DNA from 2 places in the Blautia sp. AM29-29 genome. Region 2 is predicted to be linked to the other one. Evidence: riboswitches for the same ligand, from Rfam matches in the RefSeq annotation. Region 2 holds a riboswitch; the other holds the start of a gene.
The links. A riboswitch is a leader RNA that binds a small molecule or an ion and turns the genes downstream of it on or off. The one in region 2 is predicted to bind cobalamin.

Region 1 (9,731 bases), on a different contig from region 2:
TTCGACGTAGCGCATACCGATTTCATCACCGTAGTAGATGAACGGCGCACCTGGCATGGAAAGAAGGAAAGCGAAAGCAATTTTCAGCTCATTCCCCTGCAGACGGCGTGCCAGACGGTCCATATCATGGTTTCCGGACGGGATGCAGATCAGGCCTTTCTGTGCGGTCTTATTGTAGTTGGTTTTGTAGGTCTCTACAAACTCAGAGATATCTCCTTTTCCGCGTTTGGAGAAGAATGGCTCATCGCAGCGGAACAGATCGTTGTAATGGGACGGTCCAAAGTGAAGCAGGAAGTCCATGTGGAAGCCGCCCTGTAAGGATTTGTCCGGCTCGCCCCACTCGGATACCATGGCTGCATCCGGGAACTCGGCGTCGAGGAATTTCCGTACCTGCTGCCACAGGCGGATGGTTCCTTTGCCTTCCTGATCGTTCTTTACCAGGGAGCCCGCCATATCGACACGGAAGCCGTCGCAGCCCATGTTCAGCCAGAATCTCATGACATCTTCCATCGCTGCCAGCGTTGCCTGCGGTCCCTCATCATCAAAGGACTGCTGCCACGGTTTTTCCGGATCCGGCTGATAAAAGCCGTAGTTCAGGGCCGGCTGGTTGGAGAAGAAGTTGATGGCGCAGGCGCCGTCACGCTCGGAAATGCCGCGCAGGCTTCCCATTCCTTCCGGTGCTTCCCATACGTTATTAGTCCATACGTAGCGGTCTGTAAATTCATTGCGGTCTGCTTTCATGGATTCTTTGAACCATGGATGCTCAACAGATGTATGGCCCGGAACCAGGTCGAGCAGAACGTGCATGTCACGTTTGTGTGCCTCTTCGAAAACTCTCTTCAGATCCTCATTCGTTCCGTAGCGCGGTGCAACGCGGCAGTAATCTGCGACATCGTATCCTGCATCACCGAATGGGGACAGGAAGCACGGGTTGATCCAGATGGCGTTGCAGCCCAGTTCCTTGATGTAGTCTAATTTTTCAATGATACCCTGGAAATCTCCGATTCCGTCGGCGTTGGTGTCGTTGAAGGACTGCGGGTAAATCTCATAAAATACTGCGTTATCTAACCATTTTGACATTTTTTCTTTTCCTCTTTCGCTCTTATTTCTGCTGTATTTTCGTCGTTGCAGCAAGTGTTTCTATATGATATATTACTACTGTATCCGCTGAAATACCAGTAATTTCCTATTTCATTCTAATACTATTCTATGATTTTATGCATGCCGCGCTCTGCCATTTCCGGCATTTCACGGACATGCTTTTGGGAGGAGGATTTTATGATGCTTTCTGCTGCGAAAGAAAAACGCCAGCACGGCTCCATGCAGGTTCCCTACAGTTATTATGACTGCCGGATGCCCGACTATTTTCCCGGCGTACCGCTGCACTGGCACGGGGAGATGGAGCTGAATTATATCAAACGCGGAACGGGGTATTTTCAGTATGAGGACCGTCTGCTTACGGCGCATGCCGGTGATATTTTTCTGATTCAGCCGAACCTCGTACATGCCATTCTGCCCGCCGAGCAGGAGTCGATGTTTTATGATACGATTGTTTTCCACAAGAATATGCTGATCGGCGGGTATGACGACCGCAGCTACACGGAAATTCTGCAGCCGTTTTTCTCCGCCCGGCGCCGCATCCAGGCACCGATTTCACCCGAACATTCCAGTTATGCTGCACTTTCTGCATCCGTCCAGCAGATTTTCCGCTGCATCCGTGAAAACTCTGCTGTCTCCGATCTTCTGCTGAAAAGTGAGCTGCTCCGCTTCTTCTATCTGCTCGCCGCATCGCCGGAACTCTGCACCGATCGTCCCGCCATGCCTGCGTCTGCTGAAAACCTGCGGCCTGTGCTCGCCTATATCCAGGAGCACTTCGCCGACCCAATTACCATAGAGGAACTTGCCAGGCTGTCGCATTTGAGCAAAAGCTATTTTATGAGCTGTTTTAAGCAGACCTTCGGACTCGGGGCCGTTGAATATCTGACACAGTTTCGGATCAAAGCCGCCTGCGAGGCGCTGCGCAGTACGACGCAGAGTGTGTCCGAAATCGCGTACGACAATGGTTTCCGCAACCTTTCCAACTTCAACCGGCAGTTCCGAAGCAAAGTGGGATGTACGCCGCAGATGTATCGGAAGGAATTTCAAAATTCATAAATTCAAAAAGGGATGCATCAAAATATGCATCCCGAAAATCTATCTCTGATCCTATTTTTATTCCGTAATCTCCGGTACCGACGGAACATCTTTATCTTCTTCCCGCCAGCTCCCAGAATGCGACAGCGCTCGCCGCAGCGACGTTCAGTGAATCCACACCGTGTGTCATCGGAATCAGCACGGTTGCATCTGTTTCAGCGATCGTATCACTTGCCAGTCCGTCACCCTCGGTTCCGAGCAGAATGGCGAGCTTTTCATGCGTTTTCAACGACGGATCATCCATCGGAACGGAGTCTTCTTTTAATGCCATCGCAACGGTATAAAATCCAAGTTCCTGCAGTGCAGCAATTCCCTGCTCCGGCCAGTAACTGCCGCCTGGCAGCACGGTCCACGGGACCTGGAAGACATTTCCCATGCTCACGCGGATGGCGCGGCGGTACAGCGGGTTGCTGCAGCCTGATGTGAGAAGCACGGCATCGATGCCAAGCGCGGCGGCAGAACGGAAAATCGCACCGACATTCGTCGGGTTCACGACATTTTCCAGAATCGCCACGCGGCGGGCATTCCGGCAGATTTCCTCCATAGCCGGAAGCGTGCGGCGGTGCATCGCGCAGAGCATGCCGCGCGTGAGGGCAAAGCCTGTGAGCTGTTCCAGCACCTTCGTCTCTGCTGTATAGACCGGCGCGTCCGGGCAGTGCGCAAAGAGTGCTTCGTTTGCGGCAAGCTCTGCGCTTCCGGCAAGGAACGAAACCGGTTCATATCCGACATCCAGCGCACGCTCGATGACACGCGGACTCTCCGCAAGAAAAAGGCCTGGCTGCGGTTCATAATAGTGCAATAACTGCGGTTCTGAAAGACGCGCATACACGTCGAGCTCCGGCGCCGCAAAGTTTTCGATTTTTCTGATCTCTGACATAATATTGATTTCCTTTTGCGTTTTCTCTTTGTTTTCACTATGTTCTATTGTAGCAATCCCGCTCCCGTTTCGCAATCCATTCTTTTTCCCGCCGGTGCCGTTCCCCGCACCATTCGCCAAACCGTGCTTCCAGCACGCATCGAATTTTCTTGTTTATCTGTCTTTTTTAAAAATTTCTCAATTTCCTCTTGCCAAACGCCGCCAGAGACGTTATAATAATCGACGGTTCAAAATTAAAAACTGCAGAAAAGATTGGTATCAGATTGGAAACGGCACAAGTGCATTGCTTGGTTAACGAACAACACATGTGTCTTTTTTGCGCCCATTTTTCAAAATTGCAAAGAAAAGGAGAACAATCGATGCCAAAAACAAAATTTCAAAACGTTGTATTTACCCTCATGATGTCCTTTCTGATGGTCTATGCCATGATCTGCTACAACATTTCCATGAACATCGGCGGAATGACAAATCAGGTCTTTCTGATGGCGTTTCACGAGATGATAATCATGTGGCCGGCCGCTTTTATCCTCGAGTTTTTCCTCGTGGATCATCTGGCTCACAAATTAGCTTTTTGCATGGTAACACCGCAGGATCGTCCGATCGTAATCACGCTGGCAATTTCCATTATGATTATTGCTATTATGTGTCCGATTATGAGTTTTATTGCAACGCTGCTGTTTAAAAATGCCGGAAAGGAATTCGTTGCTGTCTGGCTCCAAACCACGTTTTTAAACTTCCCGGTTGCCTTCTTCTGGCAGCTCATGTACTGCGGACCCTTCATCCGTTTTCTGTTCCGCAAACTGTTTCCGGAAAAATAAGAAAAGATATCCACAAAGGCGAACCGCTTTTCCCCTCTCTTTCCACAATTTCTGTGGACAGACGGTGCAAAATGGTTCGCCTTCTGTGGATATCTTTTGTTTTCTTCCGGGATTACTCCTGCGGTACCGGATTGGATACGCTGACTACATGATCATACCAGGTTCCTTTTTTACCAATGATCGCAACATTGAAATCCTCGTCCAGTTTTTCTACCGGGATATCAAAGCCGTACACTTCATCTGTGGTTCCGTCAGAATACGTTACCTCATCTGTGGTCGGCTCGATCAGCTCTGCGCCGTCTGCCTGTGCTTCTTCTTTTGTTCCCACAAAGACATTGACAATGTTTTTGGATACCAGGCTGACGTGGATGGTCATTTTTCCGTCTTTTACCGTCAGGACACCCTTTCCTTCTTTTGCTTCATTGACATGGAACATATTGCTGTCTGTATTGAAGTCTGCCGTATACGTACCGTCTTCCAGCTCTGATGCGCTGCTTTCTCCTGCAGTCTCCGCTGCCGATGCGCTTTCTGCTGAAACATCTGATGTGGATGTACTGCTCTCTGCCTTAGATGCATCCTGTACAGAAGCGGAAGATGCGTCTGCCGCAGAAGACGCAGATACTGCAGATGCAGAAGATGACGCTGCATCCTTTCCGCCACATGCGCCGAGCATGGATACAGTCAGTGCTGCTCCAAGAAAAAGAACTGCCAATTTTTTTCTCATAATAAAATTCCTCCTTGTATCACCTTGAAGCGGATCTTTTTCATCCGCTCAACTTAAAATCCGACAGCACACTGAGTCTCTTCAGCCGTACTGCCGGATCTTATTTTACTCTATTTTACGTTCGGAATACAACCCCTAATTATTCAGCATCGTCCTGAACGCCGTTGCCGTCCATAGCTGCCTTGGTGTGCTGTACATACAGCTGCTCAACAGCATCAATTCTTCCAAGACCTTCGATCTGAGTGTTGATCTCATCGAATGCACCGGATGCCTCAAACTGGCTCTTCCAGGAATCCTCATCCTCGCCTGCCATATCGTTGTTTGCGTGGTCACCTGCAACAACCATCAGCGGACGAAGAATTACTTTCTTGTATCCGGCTGCTTTTACTGCCTCGATCACATTCTCGCAGGCGGTCTCTTCCGGCTCGCCCTCAACGGTTCCGATGAATACGTTTTTGTATCCAAGAGTATCCATCTGTGTCTGCATCTGGCTGTAAGTTACTTTTGCATTGTGGGAAGTACCATGTCCCATAAATACGAAAGCAGTGCCGTCCTCTGCTGCTGCATCCAGACTGTCATAATTTGCAGATTTTACTGCCTGTGCCGTGATTGCTTCTGCAACGGCCTGTTTGTCCTCGTTGATTACGGTAGCGTCACTTCCAACCTCGCCAAGCAGCGGCTCTGCGATGGTTACGGACTCAAATTTATCTTTATAGCTATCTACTGCTTCTTTCAGCTCGTCGTACTCTGCGCCGTGCATCAGATGAGTCGGCTGAATAATCAGTTTTTTCACGCCATTGCTTACAGCTCTTTCCAGTGCCTGATCTACGTTGTCGATCTTCTCGTCATCGCGGGCCTGTACATGGTTGATGATGATCTGTGCAGTGAAGGCACGTCTTACGGACCAGTCCGGATATGCAGCCTGCAGAGCTTTCTCAACGCCTCCGATATCCTCAGCACGGCTGTCGTTGAAGGAAGTACCAAAGCTTACAACCAGAAGCTCATTCTCGCCGATCTCGTCTCCGTTTAACGGATCATCCTTGGAAGCATCCCCTGTGTCTCTTCCGAAGTAATCCGGATCTGCGTTCTCACCTTCTACGAGTTCTTTCTGTGCGTCTGTCAGGGCATCCCATGCCTCTTTTGCTTCTTTGCACTGCTCGTCGGTGTTATCATTTCTTTCCTGTACATAAATTGCGTCAATCAAAGCTGCCACTTTATCTGCTGCCTCCTGGTCTGCATCTGCGGATACCTCTTCAGATGCAGAAGATGCGCTTACGCTGCTGCTTGCTGCTGTGGTGTCTTCCTCAGATGCGGAAGATGCACTTACGCTGCTTGTTGCTGTGCTGCTTGCGCTGCTGCTGGATGCGTTGCTGCTTCCGCATGCGCCGAGCATAGATGTTACCATAGCTGCTGAAATTAAAGCGACTACAAGTTTCTTTTTCATTTTTGTTTTCCTCCCATTTGCTGGTATCTTTGCAACAACCAATATCGGGGACGTTTTACATTTCAAACTATGAGAAACACGCTCCGCGAGTTTCTCAAGTTATCGCGGCAGTCGCTAAGGTCTCGTGCAAGCACGGACTTTGGCTCGTTGCCCGCGTAAATAGAAAGAAGCCCTTTCGTTTTTCAACGAGGGGCTTCCAGTATTTTCATCACAAAGAAAACCATCTCACCCGCTGTGGGGCAAATGTCCGCTTTCCTGTTTTGTACTGCCAGTTCCTCGTGGCACGAACGTAACGTTCCTGTACTGCGAAAGGCAGGTCTCCCGGCTCATTGCTTCAGGATTTGACTCCAGCGCATCGGTCTCCTTCCCGGTTTCCCAGTGGATCATTCCCCTGCTTGCAAAATACGGTGACGAGTTCGTGCAGGATTCACACCTGCTTCCCTTTTCACCGGACACGCATGTCCGACACCTTACACATCGATATTTAATTGTTTTTTCTTTAACGACTGTTAGTGTAGCACATCGTCTTTTCTCTGTCAAGTGCTGTAAAATCAGGAAATCCGGCCATTTTCCATTTCATATACCACATCCGCGACGTTCATCGTGGACACTCTGTGCGATACGAGCACAATGGTTTTCTCTTCTGCCGATTCTTTCAGGGATTTCAGAATAATTCCTTCATTTAAGGAATCAAGATTCGATGTCGGCTCGTCCAGCAGGATCATGGATGCGTCATGCAGGAATGCCCGCGCGATACCGATCCGCTGTTTTTCTCCGCCGGACAGCGTATCGCCGAGTTCTCCGACTTCGGTGTCGTAGCCGTTTGGCAGTGTCATGATGAAATCATGTATGGACGCCTTCTTCGCCGCCTCCATAATTTCTTCCCGCGTCGCGCCGGGTTTTGCAATAGCGATGTTGTTCGCAATCGAATCGTGGAACAGATGTGTCTCCTGCGTCACATAGCTTTCCATATCGCGCAGATACTTCGTCGGGATTTCGCGGACATCGGCTCCGTCCACGGAAACGCGCCCCGTCTGGACATCCCAGAAGCGCATCAGAAGTTTTAAGATCGTCGATTTTCCGGAACCGCTCGCGCCGTGGATGCCGGTGATTTTTCCCGGTTCCAGTTTCAGCGAATACTGATCCAGAATCGTCTCGTCTTCGTAGGCAAACGTTACATTCTGCGCCTCGGCTCCTGCAAATGCGTGGTCACCGCCGGATGCCGCATCTCCCGGAATTTCTTCCACCAGCGGCGCTTCCTCGAGAAGGGAAAGCACACGCTCGCCGCTTGCCAGCGTCTGATTCAGGTTATTCGACAGGCTGGACAGCGCCACGACCGGGCCGAAGGAACCCATCATCGCGATTGTGCAGGTCAGGACTCCCTCAAATCCGATCCCGCCTTTCGTGTAAAGATAGATCGTCAGTGCCAGCATGCCGAACGATGCCAGAAGAATCACCATGTTGGTGACAGACCGCTGGGAGCCTTCCATGCGGCTTAAGTTTTCCTGCACAGAAGTCAGTTCTTTCGACCGCCCTGACATCTGCTCTTTCCGTTTTTCGCCCTGTCCGTACTGAATCGTCTCGTCGAGGCCACGCAGGGAATCCAGCACGAAGCTGTTCAGCTCGCCAAAGCCTGTCCGGAACTCCATTCCTTTCTGGCTTCCGCGCTTTCCGTTCCACATCGGGATCACAACGCCGACCGTCAGATACGCCGCAAGTGCAAGCAGCCCTGCCAGAACATGGTATCTTCCAATGAAGCATACCATAATCAAAGAAGTTAATGCTGCAATCGCAATCGGGGAAATCGTATGCGCATAGAATACTTCCAGAAGTTCGATATCGGTTGTGATAATCGAAATCAGATTTCCTTTGTCCCGTCCTTCCAGCTTCGCCGGGCAGAGCTTCCGCAAAGCTGCAAACACTTTATGGCGGATGATCGCCAGCAGTTTAAAAGCAATAAAGTGGTTGCAGTACTGCTCCGCATAATGCAGAATGCCGCGCAGCACCGCGATCACGATCATCACCGTGAGTATCGTTTTTACCGGGGTATGTACAAGCCACATGTTTTGCACCGAAAGGCTCGTCCCTGCCGCGCCCGTCAGTAAGCCATGCACGATGACCTGTCCTGCCAGAATCGTCAGGAAGATCGCACATAAATATCCCATTGTTCCAAGAATAATTGCCGCCATCATAATATGAAGCAATGGCTTCACCAGCCCGATCAGGCTTCCCATAATCCGGAGGGCGCTTCTGCGTTTTGCTGTATTTTTCTTCTCGTGCATCATGCATTCCCCTGCTTTCCATAGTTTTCCAGTACCATCTGGCTGTCGTACAGATGACGGTATGCGCCGTTCTGTTCCATCAGTTCCGCATGCGTTCCACGCTCGCAGATGGTACCGTTTTTCAGGAAATAAATCTGATCTGACTGTACGACGTTCGCAAGGCGGTGGGAAATCAGCAATACCGTTTTCGTCTTTGCGAGTTCATGAATCACATTCATGATCAGCTCTTCACTCTCGACATCAATATTCGATGCGGCTTCATCAAAGATATACACCGCACTGTCGCTCCGAAGCAGCGCCCGCGCAATCACAAGACGCTGGCACTGGCCGCCGGAGAGGTTTCCTGCTTTTTCGAGAAGCTCTGTCTGCAGTCCGTTCTGTGTCTGTAAGAATCCCAGCAGATTGACTTTCTGCAGAACCGCCTCCATCTCCTCCTTCGTCGCATCCGGTTTCGCCATGCGCAGGTTCTCTTCTACGGTTCCTTTAAATAAGTAACTGTTGTGGCGGACCAGAACAACGTGCTTCATCAGATCCGTCTCATTGACTTCCGAGAGCGGCACGCCGCCCAGGGTGATGCTTCCCGCATATCCGCGGTTCTTTGCCGCAAGGATGCCCGCGATCGTACTCTTTCCGCAGCCGGATTCGCCGACCAGTGATACAAAACTGCCCGCCGGGAGCGTCAGGTCAATGCCTTTTAAGATTTCCCGGTCCTCTTCATAGGAAAAATGTACATCCTCCAACACGACATCCAGCGGTCCGTCCGGCAGCGTCCGCTCTCCCGTCTGCGGCTCCGGCAGATCGAGGATTTTGAAAATCTTGTCACTCGCCGCCATGCCGTTCATCGCGATGTGGAAGAATGATCCGAGCAGACGAAGCGGCAGGAAAAACTCGCTCGCCAGCAGCACAATGCAGAGCGTGCCGGACACGGTGAGGTTTCCTTTCAGAAATTCCGATACCGCCATCGCCATGCCAACCGCCGCGCCGCCGTATGCTACGATGTCCATCACGCTCGTTGAGTTGAGCTGCATCGTCAGAACTTTCATCGTGATCCGGCGGAAGTTCTGGGATTCCACATCCATCTCGTCGGCTTTCTGCTGGTCGGCCTGATAGATTTTTAAGGTCGTCAGACCCTGCAGATTTTCAAGGAACGAATCGCCGAGCCCTGTGTAAATACTCCAATATTTGTTCAGCAGCTTCTTCGCAATCTTCTGCACAACCACAATCGAAATCGGGATCAGCGGCACACAGATCAGAAGAATCACGCTCGCTTTCATGCTCACCCGGCAGAGGATGGCGAACAGCGTGAGCGGCGCAATCAGGCTGTAGAACAGCTGCGGAAGATACTTTCCAAAATAGGTTTCGAGCTGCTCCACGCCTTCCGTGGATACCTGTA
Region 2 (9,731 bases):
ATCATCGTTCCGGCATTCATCGCGTCAACGGCATCCTGTACGTACCAGTTGTCTGCGGTTTCACCGGAGAGACGAATCGTATCGAGGGAGTCGATGGCATCGAACAGCGCCATCGGAGAGGTTGCTGCCATGTAGATGCGTTCCAGCGGCTGATGGATTACAATTACGTCGGAATCGAGGTCATCCGGCGCCTCTTTTCCGTCCGGGACGAGCAGATACTGCGCGCCGTCTTTGACATCGATCAGTTTATAGCCGTCTGTGCAGTAGTATACGTTAAAGCACTCCGCGTAATTCAGGACCATCTTGCTCTCGATGGTGATTCCGGTGATGTCCGGTGCGTCGCTGACATCGTCTGTCGTTGCGAAACCATCCGCGGATGCGGTATCACTCCCGGAGGTGCTGCTCGCAGCAGTGGCTTCGGAGGTGCTTTCACTTTCAGCCGTACTTTCCGAGACGGATGTGCTCTCCGTCTGGCTTTCGGAAACGTCTGCTGCGGATGCTGTGGATGTGCTGCTCTCAGAAACTGCCGAAGTGCCCGACGCGGACGATGTGCTGCTTCCCGTTGATGCGGTGCTGCCGCAGGCCGTCAGTGACATCGCTGCTGCAAGAAAAAGTGCGGCCCATTTTTTCAGCTTTCTTTCGTTTTTTCCTGTCATTTGATATTCCTTTCTGAAAGAAAAAGCCGCTGCCATACGGCAGCAGCCCTTTCTCATTTTTTGCTGCAAATTATTGTACTTATTTATTCTCTTCTGCCTTTACCATCTGCTGGAACAGCTCGTTTGCCTGATCCTCGCATCCGAAGATCACGCCGTAGACTTTCAGCCACTCTGCTTTCGCAAGATCGGTCTTCTCGTCTGCGGAACGGTCAACCAGCATCGGAATGGTCAGGGTTGCCAGACGCTCTGCGGTGTCGGACAGACGCTCATTTTCCTCTTTCAGAAGTTCTTCCGTAGTCTTGTCTTCGTCTGCTTTCTCATCCGTTGTCTTATCGTCTTTATCGTCCTTCTGATCCTCAGCTTTGGTATCTGCGGTCTCGTCGGCTGCATCAGCATCTTCCTCATCTTTTGCATTTCCCGGAAGGAACTCAGACGGAAGAATTGCAAAATCGATTTCGTCTTTTACCAGAGCTTTGTAGTCCAGATCATCGAATGCTCCGTCGAAGGAGATTTTTTTGTCTTCCATTGCTTTTGCAATGTTTTCGATCTGGCAGTCTTTCTGCTCCATGCCGACTGCTTTGATGCTCTCTGCTGCGTCTAACTGCTCATCGAGAAGTTTCAGGGCATCCTCAGATGCTACGTATGTTTTCTCAACCGGAAGCTGGATCACGATCATATCTTTGTCCAGTCCTGCCGGAATCTCAACATCTTTCGGAACGATCAGATATTTGACAACATTGCCTTCGTACAGCTCTTTTGTCTTTTCGGTCAGATCTTTCGCTTTCTCAGTGCTGGTCTTTTTGGAATCGGATGCTGCTGCCGCTTCTTCCTCGTCGGTTGCTGCTGCGGTATCCTCCGCTGCTGCGGTATCGGTATCTTCTGCTTTCTTGTCGTCCTCGTTCTGTTTCTCCGGATCACGCTCGGTATCTTTTGTCATATCGATCTCCAGCAGGGTGATGCCTTCGTCGTAATGATACATCTTGAAGTACTCTGCGTAAGCAAGTTTTGTCTCTGCTTTGTATTCCAGTCCCATGATCTCTGGAGCGGTGGTATCCAACTTGGAGTTATCGGTGCTGATCGTGGAGATTGTTCCGTCTGCTTTTACAAATCCTGTGCTGGAAGAAGTGCTGCCGCCCTTCTTTGCTGCTGCCAAGGAGATGAAGATGTTGTAGGAAATCTCATGGGCAACGGACATTCTGGTGGTCATACCGATGATGGTATTGTTCTTGTTCAGCTCAACCGGAATGGTGAAGATGCTGCTTCCGCCGCTGACATTTGCCATGTATTTATTTCCGTTTGCTTTTACATATCCGTAGTACGGACTGCTGAATGCGATCGTTGCATAAGCCTGTCCGTTCGTTACAGTAATCTTGCTGCAGGAGATGGTTACCTTTCCGGATCCGCCGGAGAAGGAGAATCCGTCTGGTGTGTAAACGCCGTCTGCCAGTGTGGTTGCACTGTCTACTTTGGATGTGCCGCCGCTTAAGTCAGACTCATATTTGGATTCCTGCTCCGGTTTGGTATCGGCCGGTTTCTGGGTCGGTGCCGGAGTCGGGGTGCTGGTGGGTTTTACAACCGGTGTCTCAGATGGAGATACGGTTGGGGTATTGGTCGGAACGAGGGTTGGTTTCGGAGTATCGCCCTTGTTGTCATCCGACGGAAGGTCTCCGGTCTTTTTCAGGCTGGAAGATGCAATCGTGATGGCTCTGTCGTACCATTTGCCGCTCTTTACTGCATGAGCTGCTACAGCAAATTCCTGATCAAGTGCCTCTACCGGGATTTCAAACTGCATTCCGGTTTTGGTTTCACCGTCTAAGGTGTAGTCCACTTTTCCGGTGGAAGCGATCCATGCGCCGCTCTCTGCTGCCGCATCTTTTCCGGTTCCCATATACAGATAATCATAGCCGCTTCCGCTTAAGGTGATAACTGCTGTCATTTTTCCGTTTTTCGCGGTCAGTTTTACGCCGACTACCTTGAACATTGCTGCATTAGTTGTTGCCTCTGCACTGTAAATACCATCTGCTACTTTATTGGTCTCATCTGCCGGAAGATCTGCGGTCTTTTTCAGACTGGAAGATGCAATAGTAATGGTTCTTGCATACCATTTATCCCGTTTTGCAGAATGGGAAGAAACAACAAGTGCCTGATCGAGTGCTGCTACCGGAATATCATACTGCATTCCTGTTTTCGTCTCGCCGTCTGCTGTTGTGTAATCAACGGTGCCGACGCCTGCAATCCATGCACTCTTGTCTGTGGCAGCTGCCTCTTCCGGTGTTCCCATGTACAGATAATCGTAGGCAACACCACTTAACGTGATGCGTGCTTTCATGTCGCCGTCTTTTACGGTCAGCTCTACGCCGACTACTTTGAACATAGCTGCGCCGGTCTCCGCGGTTCCGCTGTAGATACCGTTTTCTACTTTCGCCGGTTCCGGAGTTGGAGTTGCGGTTGGAACCGGAGTCTCACTCGGAGTCGGGGTTGCAGTCGGGACCGGAGTCTCGGTCGGCTCCGGTATCGGAGTTACTTCCGGTGTTTTGCTTCCCGGAACTGCAAGATAAAGCTGCTGTTTGGTGTACCAGGTTCCGTCTTTCTTTCCAAGAACGATCGGAACGGTTGTGCCGGCTTTGTCCGCATCTACTTCAAATGTAAAGGAATAACCGCCGTTTGCTTCCTGCATTCCCTGGATAGCCGGTGTTTTTGCAAGGTCATCGTTCTTTCCAAGATACAGTTTATCAAATGATACGTTGTTTGTTTTCAGTGTAAGAACGAGTTTATCGCCCTTGTTGATCATTGTTGCCTCGGAGATGACGAACATTTTGAATACGCTGCCGTCCTCTTTGGTAACCGGTGCTTCTACACTGGCTGGCTTATTCGAGGAATCCTCACCTGGATTTTCGCTTGGAGTCTCGGTTGGTTCCGGTGTTACCGTCGGGATTGCATCGGTGCTGTGGATCGTAACGGTTTTATCAGCCCATGTTTTTTTCTTGGCTGAGCGAACGGCAACATCCATCTGTTTGTCAAGCTCTTCCACCGGAATTTCAAAACGATATCCGGTCTTTTCTGCACCGGTCTTCGTATCCGTATAGGTTTCGCTTCCTGTCGGAGCAATCCAGCTCTTTTCATCTGCTGCGGCAGCTTCTGCTGCTGTTCCCGTATACAGGTAATCATAGCCGGTTCCACTCAGCAGAATGGATGCTTTCAGTTTTCCATCTTTTACGATGAGTCTGGAAGAAATCACACGGAACATGCTTCCGGTTGCTTCTGCAGAAGTCTCATACTCACCATCTGCCGGTTTTGCTGCTTCCGCTGCTTTTGTTTCTTTCTCCTCGGCTGTATTGGATGCCTCATTTTTGGTTGTTTCTTTTACTTCCGTTTTCGGCTGTTCTGCCGCCGGACTGGTATTCTCTTTTACAGCATCTTTGGTTTCTTCTTTTGCCGGTGTTTCTTTTTCAGCATCCTGGGAAGTCTCATCTGCTGCTTCCGGCTCTTTTTCTGTGGTATCGGCAGTCTCTTCACCGTCTTTTGCAGTGTCCTCTGCAGTATCTTCCGAAGCATCCTCATCTGCGGATGGTGTCTCGGTCTCGTCAGATCCTGCCGGTGTCTGATCCTCTGCAGGCGCGGCCGGTGTTTCCGTCGGCTCTTCTGCCGGAGTCTCTGCAGTGCTTTCACTGCTCTCGGTTTCTGCCGGTGTTGTTTCCGGTTCTGCCATCTCTGCTGTTTCTTCGCTCTGCGGCGCTTCCTCTGCGGCTGCGCTGCTTTCTGTCTGTGCTGCTTTTTCCTGCGTATCTGCTAATACGCTGGCAGTCGGGCTCATGATCATGGACGCCGACAGCAGCAGTGCCAGAAATTTGCTTGAATTTCCTTTCATAACTTCTCCTTTTCTTCGGATATCCTTCGCGCATCTGCTCCGGATTCCGTCTGACTTTTTCAGGCAGCTGGGCGGTGCCTGTCCCCGTCAATGATGTCTCCCTGCAAGTAATCTTGTTTTTGAGGACACATTTTTTCTGCGAAAAGACAAACAGACATCTGCTTTTTCTGCAAAAGAGTTTCTCCACCGAAGCTCTTTTTCGGACGCATGGCGACAAAAAAGCAGATGTCCGATTTTGCTTCGTACATCTTTCCATGAATATATGCTTTCATCGGAAGCGATTCACTAACCTTTCCAGCAGGTTTCCTGACTCGCAGATCTTCACGGCAGCCGCGCCTTCTCATGCGTTTCGCACAATGGCATTTCTGCAGCTAACACTCCCTGCTTACAGTGACCGGATCGCTCAGGATTTCCACCTGATTCTCTTTTACCTTCGCGGATTCTTTTTCAAATCCGTTCCGCACTGAAAAGTCCCTTATTTCATTCGTTACTGATTATAGCAAAGCCGTTTTGGAAAGTCAAATGAAAGGCCACGGAAAAAGCGCATAAAATCAGCATTTTTTACATACTTTATGATAACTGTCCGCACCGGAGCCTATTCTATGAAACCAGCTTCTCTGCACCGCCGCATCCTGTTCCCTCTGCTTCTGTGCGGCGGACTTCTTTTCGCCCTGCTGTTCTGGTATTTTTCCCCGTTCTTTTCCCCTGGTGAGAACCGCCGGTTTTCCGCGTATGTGGAGGAACGGTTCCACTCCGAGGTAACCTCTTCTGCCATCACGCTCCACTATACCCTCGCCGATCCGGCTTCCCGCGGAATTGCCCCCGGCACCGCCTCGTTCGGCACGGTTTCCATCCCTGACCGCACCTCGTATGATGCCCTGCTGCAGAGTGTGGAAACAACGCTCACATCCTTTCATCGAAACCGCCTCTCCGCGGAAAATCAGATCACGCTCGATCTTCTGCTCTACGAGCTGGACTGCGAGAAAATGCCGGGCAGCACCAGCCTTCTTGCGGAACCGCTCGGTCCGTCGCTCGGGATTCAGGCACAGCTTCCCATTCTGCTCGCAGAGTACCCGTTCCGCACACAGCAGGATATCGCCGACTACCTCCATCTTCTGCAGGATCTCCCGCGCTATTTCTCCGACCTCATCGCACTCGAACAGGAAAAATCCCGGCAGGGCGTGTTTCAGAATGACCTTGCGGTCGATGGCATTATCCACCAGTGCAGTGCTTTTCTCGCCGACGCGGATACACCGGAAAGCCATCTGCTCCACACCGTTTTTCAGAATAAACTGCAGGCGTCTTCACTGTTTTCTGAGGCGGAAAGGAATCTCTGTCTGCAGACGCATGAAAAACTCCTTACCTCCTGTGTTTTTCCCGCCTACCGCTCTCTTTCCGATGCGCTTTCTTCACTCCGCGGCAAAGGAACACAGAACGCCGGTGGTCTTTCCCGGCAGGAAGGCGGACTTTCCTACTATGCATATCTTCTCCGCAGCCGCGTCGGTGTTGATGCTTCACCGGAGGAGCTGACCCGCCTTTTAACACAGCAGCTTGCGGACCAGTGTGCCGAAATGCAGATCATTCTCGATCAGAATCCGTCGCTCTCCCTCTCCGAGCAGGCGCTCGTGCTGCCGTTCTCCACGCCGGAGGAAATGCTTGCCGATCTGCAGAATGCCGTTTCTGAAGATTTTCCCGTTCTTTCGGGTATCGCATACGAAGTAAAGACCGTGGATGACTCCCTCAAGGATTTTTTAAGCCCCGCCTTTTATCTCACACCGCCCGCCGATATCAATTCACCCAACTCCATTTACCTGAATCCCGCGGATGAGATGACCGGCATCGAACTGTATTCCACACTTGCCCACGAGGGCTTTCCCGGCCATCTGTACCAGACCGTCTCGTTCTCGCGCTCCGACCCGCTTCTGATCCGCCATCTCTACGCGCCGTCGGGTTATGTGGAAGGATGGGCAACCTACGTTGAATCATATGCCTGCCGCTACGCCGCACGTAATCTCGATGCAAACACGCAGGCGCTCTGCCGTCTCTGGTATCTGAACCGCTCGGTGCATCTTACCCTCTGCTCGCTGCTGGATCTCGGAATCCACAGCCAGGGATGGCTCCTCTCGGATGCGTCAGCCTTTCTGGCGCAGTTCGGCATCACGGATGCGTCGGCCGCTGCCTCTTTATATCAGTATATTCTCGAGACACCGGCGAACTATCTGAAATACTGTGTCGGATCGCTCTCGTTTTCGCAGCTCCTCTCGGAAGTGCGGGAACAGGAAGGTGACTCATTCTCATTGATCGGTTTCCATGAAAAACTGCTCCGTCTCGGGCCTCTGCCGTTTCCGCTCGTAGAAAAATATCTGTAAACGGTTCGCCCTGCTGAAAAAAAGATCCCACAGACTTTCTTCTATAAATAATAGAAAGTTCTGTGAGATCTTTTTCATTTTCAAAATTCTTTAACCTAAATTGTAAAGAGATGGATCTGTCGGCCGCTGCGGATCAATAACAGAGGCAGAATCAAACAGATCGCTTGTTCTGTCCTCGCCGCCTCCGTAGAGGTTCTGGTACAGACGGTATCCATCCAGGTTTCTTCGTCCCATACGCAGGTAATTGTCTCTTACCTGAACGAAATACTGGGAGGAATCTACGTTGCAGTAAATGTTGAAGCCCTGACTCTTTAAGTAAGCAAACTTCTCATTGTCCATCGTGTAATCGTGCCAGTCGGAAAGATCCTGTCCATGTGCAAAGATGATGATATCGCTTCCGCCGATGAGCGGTGCAACATACGTCAGCCATTTCTCGGTATCCGCCTGGATCGTCTCGATCGGTTTGTCGCCGACACGGATATGGCCCCAGGTATGGCTTGCGAATGTCCAGCCGTCTGCTTTGATCGCATCGGCTACTTTTTTCGCCTCCTCGCACTCTTTATCCCAGTCGAAATCCGGGTGTGCATCAAGCCATGCTACCTGATCATCCGTCAGATCTTCTCTCGTCTTGTAATCACCGTCGGTGCGGTATCCGAGGATTCCATCGTAGCCGGTCAGTGCTACGGTTCCGCGCGCATTGTGGTATACGGCATCCGGATGCGCTTCGATAAACTGATCCATCAGCGGGATGCAGTCGTAAGCACCGGTCACAACAGTTCCGTCATCCTGAATGTATTCGCAGGTCGGTTTTCCGTCGTCGCCGACTACCATCTTGCTGGCAATGCCGCGTCCGTCGTAAGAGTGGTAATAGGAAAGGTCATCCAGAGAAAGAACGAATGCTTTCTTGCCCTCCGGCAGGTAAATGTCCCCTTCCTCGTAATGAACGGTTCCGTCATCATCTACGGTCTTTTTCACGAGATCGTTGATCGAAACCATGACATATCCTCTGTCGTACATCTGCTGGGTAATCGCGTTGAACTCATCCACGGTGGTCATCCACTGGCAGAAGCCTGCGGTCTGTGCGTTGTCCTGATAGAACGCTTTCTGCGGATCGACTACAAGAGAATGATAGAAAATGTGGGTTACTTCGTTGATGTTGACGCGCACACAGGCATCTCTCGTGCTGGTGTACTCTGCTACTTTTGTGATGATATCCGCGTCGGTTGCTGCGCCCTCTACGCTCTGGAGCTTTTCAATGGCTCCATCGTAATCGTATGTCTGCGCAAGTGCATCGGCTTCCGCCATAATCTGTGCTTTCGTTGTCGGCGCTTCAGCACTTCCCGTGCTGTCCGACGATACGGAACCGTCCACCTCTGCTGTTTTCTGATCCTCTTTTTCCTGTGCTTTCTGCTGGATTTTTTCTGTTCCTCCGGCCAAAGCCCATATTCCAATGCCGAAGATGACAAGCAGAACACATAGAATTCCTGTTTTGATCATCAGCGCACGCTTCCGCTTTCTTCTTCGGAGCTCCTTTTTACTGATGTTTTTTTTCTCACTCATTTTTCCTTCCTCCCAAAACAGCTTTTGCTTTTCTGGCAAATATTACAGTTTTACCGGACTGACAGAAATTCAGCCCGGACTCTGCTCTTTCTATTTTAGCTCAAAATACCGGTTCTGTCGAGTAGGTTTCCGGCAGGTTAAGAGAAATGTAAGAAAACCGGTAACGCTCTTTCTTTTATGCGCGCTGGCCGTGTGCCTCATACATGAGAACGGCGGATGCAATCGCTGCGTTTAACGACTCCACTTTTCCTTCCATCGGAATACGGATCAGGCACTCGGCGGCCTCTGCCATTGCATCGGTCAGGCCGTTTCCCTCATTTCCGATCAGGAATGCCGTTCCTTTTGTGTAATCCTCCTCGCGGTAGGAATGCACGCCGTGCAGATGTGCCGCGTACGTACAGATCTTCCGCGCTTTTAAGCCTTTTACAAATCCGACCGCATCGTCGACGATCAGAAACGGCATACGGTAAATCGAGCCCATCGTCGAGCGAATCGTTTTCGGATTGAAGATATCCGCGGTACCGCGGCTCATGATGATGCCGGTGACTCCTGCGCCCTCTGCAGTGCGGATGATTGTTCCGACATTTCCAGGGTCCTGCAGATCCTCAAGTACCATCAGAAGCGGTGTCTTTCCGTTGTCCATCACCTCCTCTTCGGTGTAATGCGGCATGCGGATCACACTTAAAACACCCTGCGGCGTCTTCGTGTCGCACATGGACTGGAACACGCGGTCGTCCACTACTTCGTATTCTGTCCCGTCGGACGGCATTTCATGCATTTTGCTGCCGCTCTCAGACACATATACTTTTTTCAGCCATTCCCGCGGCGCTTCCTGGAACATTTTCCAGCCCTCCGCCACGAAAACGTCCTGCTCCCGGCGTTCTTTTGCTTTTTTGTTCAGCGCAATAATGTTTTTTACCTGTGCATTGCTGCTGCTTGTAATCATGAATGGTCCCCTCATTTCCTGTTTTTCATCAATTTGGCAAGTTCTTTGTTTTCGCCGATCAGAATCAGCACTTCCTCTGCGCGGAGCAGCGTCTTCGGATTGACCGTGACACGGATGTCTTCCCCGTCCTTGACGGCGATTACGTTGATACTGTATTTCTTCCGCAGATCCAGCTCCTCGAGGTTATGCCCCGTCCACGCTTCCGGCACGGGAAGCTCTACCATGGAGAACGAATCCGACAGCATGAAGAAGTCCTGGAAGCCGCCGGAAATCAGGCTTTTTCCGAGGCGGATGCCCGTCTCACTCTCCGCCATCACGACGCGGTCCGCGCC

Region 1: another riboswitch for cobalamin. It lies ahead of DW769_RS08715 (sirohydrochlorin cobaltochelatase); the one in region 2 lies ahead of DW769_RS16315 (hypothetical protein).

Annotation. Positions count from the first base shown of each region.
Region 1 covers NZ_QUJD01000010.1:2,341-12,071, reverse strand. The annotation lists gene DW769_RS08740 (alpha-amylase family glycosyl hydrolase) at 1-1,080, opposite strand, end outside; gene DW769_RS08735 (AraC family transcriptional regulator) at 1,279-2,154, shown strand; gene DW769_RS08730 (TrmH family RNA methyltransferase) at 2,246-3,070, opposite strand; gene DW769_RS08725 (DUF2798 domain-containing protein) at 3,430-3,888, shown strand; gene DW769_RS08720 (hypothetical protein) at 4,001-4,612, opposite strand; gene DW769_RS08715 (sirohydrochlorin cobaltochelatase) at 4,752-6,056, opposite strand; cobalamin riboswitch at 6,351-6,544, opposite strand; gene DW769_RS08710 (amino acid ABC transporter ATP-binding/permease protein) at 6,608-8,338, opposite strand; gene DW769_RS08705 (ABC transporter ATP-binding protein/permease) at 8,338-9,731, opposite strand, start outside.
Region 2 covers NZ_QUJD01000015.1:52,731-62,461, forward strand. The annotation lists gene DW769_RS11580 (ABC transporter substrate-binding protein) at 1-656, opposite strand, end outside; gene DW769_RS11585 (hypothetical protein) at 736-4,524, opposite strand; gene DW769_RS16315 (hypothetical protein) at 4,584-4,796, opposite strand; cobalamin riboswitch at 4,804-5,007, opposite strand; gene DW769_RS11590 (DUF885 domain-containing protein) at 5,127-6,893, shown strand; gene DW769_RS11595 (polysaccharide deacetylase) at 6,984-8,453, opposite strand; gene DW769_RS11600 (TrmH family RNA methyltransferase) at 8,629-9,399, opposite strand; gene DW769_RS11605 (potassium channel family protein) at 9,411-9,731, opposite strand, start outside.